Regions from separate parts of the Nonomuraea sp. NPDC059194 genome, predicted to be linked through region 1. Evidence: riboswitches for the same ligand, from Rfam matches in the RefSeq annotation. Region 1 holds a riboswitch; each other region holds the start of a gene.

Region 1 (2,255 bases):
GCCGGTGTCCGTCGACTTCACCAAGGTGCTCGGGCCCGCGCAGGAGGCCTACGAGCAGGTGCTGAAGGACGCGCTCGCGGGGGATGCCCGGCATTTCGTCAGGTTCGACCTGGTGGAGGAGTCGTGGCGCATCGTCCAGGACATCCTGGCCTTCGACGGCGCGCCCGAGCCGTACGAGAAGGGGACGTGGCCCGAGGGTGCCGCCCGCATCGCGCCGGGCGGCTGGCACCCCGTCGGGGCTCAGGCCTTGTAGTCGGGGTAGCCGTAGCCGACGACCTGCGACTTCGGACGGACGCGCTGCTCCACCTTGCCGTTGCCGGTGTTGCCCTCGATGGTGCTGATCGTGCCGTCGCCGTTGTCCTTCTCGACGAAACCGACGTGCTGGATGTCGTCGAGGTCCTTGCCGCCCTTCCAGGAGAAGAAGACGACCGCGCCGGGCGTGGACTTGGTGCCCCAGCGCTTGTTGGCCTTGAACCACTTGGCGAAGGTGACGGTGTAGGCGTCCCAGCCGACCGTGGGCCGCAGGCCGCTCTTCTCGCCGACCCAGGAGACGAACATCGCGCACCACGGCGCGTTGGCGTAGGCGCGGATGCTGCCACCGTCGCGGTTCACGGTCTCGGCCGCGCGCTGGGACGACATGTACCAGCGGTGGAAGGGGGTGCCGCCACCGGCGGCGTTCTCGGCCACACCCACCTGCGACTCCGCCACCTTCAGCAGGGAGGCCGCGTTCACCTGAGCGGGCTTCTGGGCCGCGGACACTTGCTGCGGGCGGGCTGCTGCCTGCGCCCGCGCCGCGTGGTCGTCACCGAAGGAGTGAACGTTCGCGAACATCGCTCCGGCCGCGACGGTCAGGCCGACGGCAAGACGGGGAAGGTTCGCGGACACGACGGAACGACGAAGAACGTGCTTGAACATACGGGAATTTGCTCCTAGCTTCCATGCCGCCTACCGGGTTAGCTGACGGGTTCGGGCGTGGAAGTGCCCTACGGACGCCATCTGCGACGGGCGTTCCGATTCACCCCAAGGGAGATTGGGTCCCCGGTTCCGCGACCATCGCGGATTCGGCGGCCGCGCCGGTCTGCGGAATCGACGTTCATGTAGGTGACGTCCATGCAGATGCGCGGTCTCGGCAATATTGAGGGCGCGGGCGGCGTGCAGTGGCACGCCTGATGTGCGCCTTGAGTGCCCTCAACGTAAGCGAAACGTATAGAGCGGTGCAAGTGTTGTCCCGGCCGCGGGCGCGCAATCCCCTGCGGCATAGGGGATCCGCAACGGAATTCTTTACCTTGGCGTCGCCTTTACGCCGGCTCCTCGAGGCGGTCGGCTACAGCCAGTCGCGCTTGCGGAAGACGGCGATCAGTGCGGCGGAGACGCCCACGATCATGGCTGTCGACGTCCAGAACCCGATCGGCTGTTCGGCACCGGGATAGGGCACGTTCTGGCCGTAGAAGCCGGTGATCGCGGTGGGCACGGCGATGATCGCCGCCCAGCTGGTGACGCGCTTCATGATGGTGTTGAGCTGGAAGCCCTGCTGGGACAGGGAGGTCTCGCGGATGTTGCCGATCAGGTCCCGCAGCGAGTCGATCCACTCGCTGACGCGCAGCACGTGGTCGTAGACGTCCTGGTAGTACGGGGTCATTGCCGCGTCGACCACGTGGAGGTCGCGGCGCAGCAGGGCGTTGAGCACCTCCCGCATCGGGAGCACCACGCGGCGGAAGGCGACCATGTCCTTGCGCAGCTCGAACGTGTGCCGCTGGAGCGACCTGGTCGCGCCGTCGTCGGTGAACAGCGAGTCTTCGAGACCTTCGACGCGCTCGTCGAGGTCCTGGACGATCTCGAAGTGGCCGTCGACGATGTAGTCGAGCAGGCCGTGCAGCAGGAAGCCGACTCCGTGACCGGCCAGACCGGCGTTGGCGTCCCAGCGTTTGGCCACCTGGTCGATGTCGACGCCGTCGTCGGAGCGGACGGTCACCAGCGCGTTGCGGGTGACGAAGATGTCGATCTCGCTGATGGCCAGCCGGCCGGTCTCCGGGTTCAGGCGCACGCCGTAGACGCTGAGGAACAGGTGGCTGTCGTAGACGTCGAGCTTGGGCCGCTGGCGATCGTGCAGGACGTCCTCGACGGCCAGGGCGTGCAGGCCGAGCTCTTCGGCGATCACCGCCAGGTCGGCAGGGGTGGGAGAGCACAGGTCGAACCAGACTGTCGCCGCCGTGTCGGAAAGGTGGTCGGAGACGTCGGCGATGGGGAAGCCGTGA
Region 2 (2,255 bases), on a different contig from region 1:
TCGACGGGCGTTCCTCCGCTCCCTGTACGTGGATTTCATCCGCGACAGCCGCTCCACACGGTCCTGTTCCTCATCGCAGCATGTGCACTGGTAGTCCAGCTCTAGCCGGTCCAGGACTTCTGTCCCGTACTCGGCGACCATGAACTCCACCATGCCGCGATGCAGGCGCGCCAGTCTGTGACGCCGTCTTCCGTACCGGGAGAAGTACTCGTCGACAGCGGTCACAGTCTCCGCGTTCAAGGTCACATTCGCTCCTCTGGCGGCAGGACGGATTCGGTGGGACACCGATCTCTACTCTCATCCGGATCTACAAGGTATGACCTGTCCTCGCTCGAGGCCGACCACCATCTCCCCCAGGAAGTAGGCCCCGCACCGTCAACAACTACCTCTCCGCGCGAGCCCGGGTAGCCGAGGTACCACTGTCCGCGTCGGCAGCCTGACCATGAGTGGCGACCACCGCGGCTCGCAGGAGCGCACCGTGTTCTTCGGCCACGCGCCCACTCGAAGGGGGGCCGTGCGTCCGGTTCGACGCCGTGCGGCACCCACTGCGGGCGGGGCCGGAGGCGGCCCGACGAGGTCGCCCTGGCCATGGAGGCCCATGTACGGCGGGCTTGGCGATCCGTGGCCGTTTTACTTATCCGGATTTTGCTTTTTGAGCGGTCCTTTATTAGGGTCCGGCGTTACCGGATGGTTATCGGCCTTCACTGGGAGGGCTGCCACCGGCCGCCGAGTTCCCGCCCAGCGGGGAGCCGGGGACCCAGCCTTCTGGGGTGAATCCGCGACCCCGAGCAGAGTGCGGCCTGCTCGAAATCCAGCGGTAGGGCATCTCCTGGCCCGAACCCGTCAGCTAACCCGGTAGGCGTCCCAAGGAGAGGACCCACCTCTTGTACAAGCTGTTCACAATGCCGCACAAGAAAGCCCGGCTGGTAGGCGCGTGCGTCGCGGCAGCGGCGCTGGTCTGGGCCACCCCCGCCATGGCCACCGCCGAAACCAAGCCGTACGGCGTGGACGTCTCCAACCACGACCAGGGCTTCGACTGGGGTGCCGACGGGCTGTCGTTCGGCATCGCCAAGGCCAGCGAGGGCACCTCGTTCGCCGACGCCACGTTCGCCCGCAACTGGGCCGAGATCAAGAAGAACGGGCTCGTTCGCGGCGCCTACCACTTCGGCCGTCCCGGCGCCGATCCGGTACGGCAGGCCGACCGGTTCCTCGACGTCGTCAAGAAGCAGGGGCTGGATAACGGCGACCTGCTCATCCTGGACCTGGAGGTGACCGACGGGCGTTCGGCCAAGGAGGTCAACGCCTGGGCCAAGCGGTGGCTGGAGCGCGTCAGGGCCGCGACCGGGGTCAAGCCGATCTTCTACAGTTCGTGGTCGTTCGCCCAGCGGCACGGCGACGGGCTGGGCGACTACCCGCTCTGGGTCGCCCACTACGGCAAGGCGAAGGGCGAGGTCAGCGCGCCGAAGCCATGGAAGGAGTGGGCGATCCACCAGTACGCGTCCACGGATCACGACCACAACGTCGCCAGCCTCTCCCCCATGGGGCTGCGCGATCTGGGCTTCCACAAGCGGGCCTAGGTCGGAGGTGAGGGCCGGGTCAACCGATCGGTTGACCCGGCCCTCAGCTTTTCGATCCCGACAAGCCCACCAATCACCCGATGTCGCGACATATCGCCATTCCTACGATGGGTCGTGGAGGGAACACCCCCGCACGGCGGGGCCGCGACCACCGCACTGGCCGCGGCCCCGCATCCCCTCGTCCCCCCGGGCGGTGTTCCCCCGCGACGTCCCCCATTACCGCGCGGTGAACCGGCGACGGCCCTCCGGGATGTGCTCCAGAGGGGGCCGCGGCGCCCACCCCGGCGCGGCACGGCGAGCCCGCGAGACCGCGAGACCGTGTGACCGCGAGTCCGACGCCGCGACCTGGGACCGCGTGACCGCGAGTCCGTGTGACCGCGAGACCGCGAGACCGCGAGACCGCGAGACCGCGAGACCGCGAGACCGACGCCGCAACCTGGGACCACGTCCGTGACCGCGAGATCGACGCCGCGCCCCAGGGCGGGGGGCTCAGGTCAGGGCGTACATGCGGATCGCCACCACGTCCTCGCTCGCCTCGCGGGCCAGCCCGACGAACACGGTCTCGGCGAGCCAGCGGTGGGCCGGTGCGTCGGTGCGGAAGGTCGGCGACGTGCGGTAGTAGACGCCGGCCGAGGCCACCTGGAGGTCGCCGTCGAACTGGTCGGGGCTCTGGCCGCC
Region 3 (2,255 bases), on a different contig from region 1:
CAGGGAGCTGGTCGCCTCCGCGCACCGCCTGGTGGTCCCCGCCGACCACACCAAGTGGGGCACGGTCGGCATCAGCACGATCGCCGAGCTCTCGGAGGCCGACGTCGTCATCAGCGACGCCGGCCTGCCGGAGGAGGCCCGGGCCGAACTGGCCGAGCGGGCCGGACAACTGATCATCGCGGAGGACCCGAAGTGAAGCGCACCATCGCGCACCTGGCCGACGGCCGAGAGCTGATCTACTTCGATCGGCGCGACGACGCCGACAGGAGCGCGATCGACGAGCGCGAGCTGCCGCCCAGGCCGGTCGCCTCCGAGCTGCGCTACGACCCGCTCACCGAGGAGTGGGTGGCGATGGCGGGCCACCGGCAGACCCGCACCTTCCTGCCTCCGGCCGACGAGTGCCCGCTGTGCCCGTCCAGGCCCGGCATGCTCACCGAGATCCCGGCCGCCGAGTACGACGTGGTCGTCTTCGAGAACAGGTTCCCCAGCTTCTCCACCAACCTGGGCTCCTACACCGACCCCGGCGGCCTGAGCGAGGTGCGCCCCGGCGTCGGCCGCTGCGAGGTGGTCTGCTTCACCTCCGACCACGACTCCTCCTTCTCCGCGCTCTCCGACGACCAGGTGGCGCTGGTCATGGAGGCGTGGGCCGACCGTACGGCCGAGCTGTCGGCCATCCCCGGCGTGGAGCAGGTGTTCTGCTTCGAGAACAGGGGCGCGGAGATCGGCATCACGCTGGGGCACCCGCACGGCCAGATCTACGCCTACCCCTACGTCACCCCCCGCACCCAACGGCACTTGGCGGCCGCGGCCAAGCGGCCGAACCTCTTCGCCGACGTGCTGGCCGCCGAGCGCGCGGGCGAGCGGGTGGTCGCCGGCAACGAGTTCTGGACCGCGTTCGTCCCCGCCGCCGCCCGCTACCCGTTCGAGGTCCACCTCTACCCGCACCGCCAGGTGCCCGACCTGGCCGCCCTCACCCAGGAGGAGCGCGCCGCCTTTGGCCCCGTCTACACCCGGGTGCTGCGGGCGCTGGACGGCCTGTTCGGCGTGGTCATGCCGTACGTGGCGGCCTGGCACCAATCCCCCGTACGGCAGGGCCGTGACCTGGCCTATCTCCACATGGAGCTGTTCAGCATCCGACGGGCCCCGCAGAAGCTGAAGTACCTGGCGGGTTCGGAGTCGGCGATGGGCGCGTTCGTCAGCGACGTGCTGCCCGAGGAAGCCGCGCGCCTACTTCGATCACAGGTAGATCACTAATTTGTCTCCGCATGGAGTCGCATTACCGGACATTTACCACTAACATCCCTTTTGTCGGCTTTCACGCCGGTCACATTGCCTAATCCTGGGCGCGTTGCCCAGGAGCCGGGGACCCACCAAGAACCTGGGGTGAATCCACGTCTGTGGTAGGGCCGCACCTCCCGCCCGAACCCGTCAGCTAACCCGGCCGGCAGACGGAGAGGATCGTTCGTGGCGTCCCCCACGTCCCGTTTCGCATGCGGCGCGCTTGCCGCACTGTCCCTCATCATCGCTTCCGCGAACGCGGCATCGGCTGCCCCCAAGCCGTCCGAGCCCACGTTGCGGGCCGAGCTCAAGCAGCTCAACACCAAGGTCGACAAGCTCATCGAGCGCTACAACGCCAAGCGGGTCTCGCTGGCCAAGGCGCAGAAAGCCGCCAAGGCAGCCCAGGAGCGGCTGGCGGCGGTCGAGCAGACCCTCGTCAAGGCCGAGGCCGAAGCCTCCAAGATCACTGAGTTGCGTTACCAGGCCAGCACCCCCGACCTGCCGACGCTGCTCTACACCCCCGACCTCAACTCCGCCGCCCTGCTCGAGCAGATGAGCGCCGAGCAGGACGCCGTGGTCAAGAACGTCACCGCGGCCCGCGACGCCAAGAAGCAGGCCGCGGCCGAGGCGACCACGCTCGCCGACCGGATCGAGACGGAGACCGCCCAGGTCGCCGACGACCGGAAGGAGGCCGAGGGCATGATCAAGGACATCGAGAAGAAGCTTGACAAGCTCGTGCCGACCGGGACCGGGCGCAAGGCCGACGGGAGCTGGGCACCCGAACTCCCGACGGGCTCGGAGAACATCACGCCGCGGACCGAACTCATGCGCGACACGATCAAGAAGACGTTCGCGATGCCGTTCACGGTGGGCTGCTACAGGTCGGGCGGCAGCGGCGAGCATCCGCTCGGGCGCGCCTGTGACTTCATGTTGAGCTCGGGCGGCTCGAGGCCGACGGAAGCCAACAGGACGCTCGG

Evidence for each region. Region 1 has a riboswitch for cyclic di-AMP ahead of ACFXJ8_RS07775 (CHAP domain-containing protein). Riboswitches for the same ligand answer to the same signal wherever they lie in the genome.
Region 2: it holds a riboswitch for cyclic di-AMP, as region 1 does, so the genes downstream of both, ACFXJ8_RS23955 (glycoside hydrolase family 25 protein) here and ACFXJ8_RS07775 (CHAP domain-containing protein) in region 1, are expected to answer to the same signal.
Region 3: it holds a riboswitch for cyclic di-AMP, as region 1 does, so the genes downstream of both, ACFXJ8_RS21325 (coiled-coil domain-containing protein) here and ACFXJ8_RS07775 (CHAP domain-containing protein) in region 1, are expected to answer to the same signal.

Annotation. Positions count from the first base shown of each region.
Region 1 is NZ_JBHZBH010000004.1:112,929-115,183, reverse strand. Features, by position in the region: gene zwf (glucose-6-phosphate dehydrogenase) at 1-253, shown strand, start outside; gene ACFXJ8_RS07775 (CHAP domain-containing protein) at 241-885, opposite strand; cyclic di-AMP (ydaO/yuaA leader) riboswitch at 928-1,077, opposite strand; gene ACFXJ8_RS07770 (magnesium transporter CorA family protein) at 1,325-2,255, opposite strand, start outside.
Region 2 is NZ_JBHZBH010000020.1:58,669-60,923, forward strand. Features, by position in the region: gene ACFXJ8_RS23950 (hypothetical protein) at 1-246, opposite strand, end outside; cyclic di-AMP (ydaO/yuaA leader) riboswitch at 715-877, shown strand; gene ACFXJ8_RS23955 (glycoside hydrolase family 25 protein) at 903-1,577, shown strand; gene ACFXJ8_RS23960 (DUF3237 domain-containing protein) at 2,067-2,255, opposite strand, start outside.
Region 3 is NZ_JBHZBH010000017.1:27,719-29,973, forward strand. Features, by position in the region: gene ACFXJ8_RS21315 (DeoR/GlpR family DNA-binding transcription regulator) at 1-196, shown strand, start outside; gene galT (galactose-1-phosphate uridylyltransferase) at 193-1,254, shown strand; cyclic di-AMP (ydaO/yuaA leader) riboswitch at 1,321-1,461, shown strand; gene ACFXJ8_RS21325 (coiled-coil domain-containing protein) at 1,465-2,255, shown strand, end outside.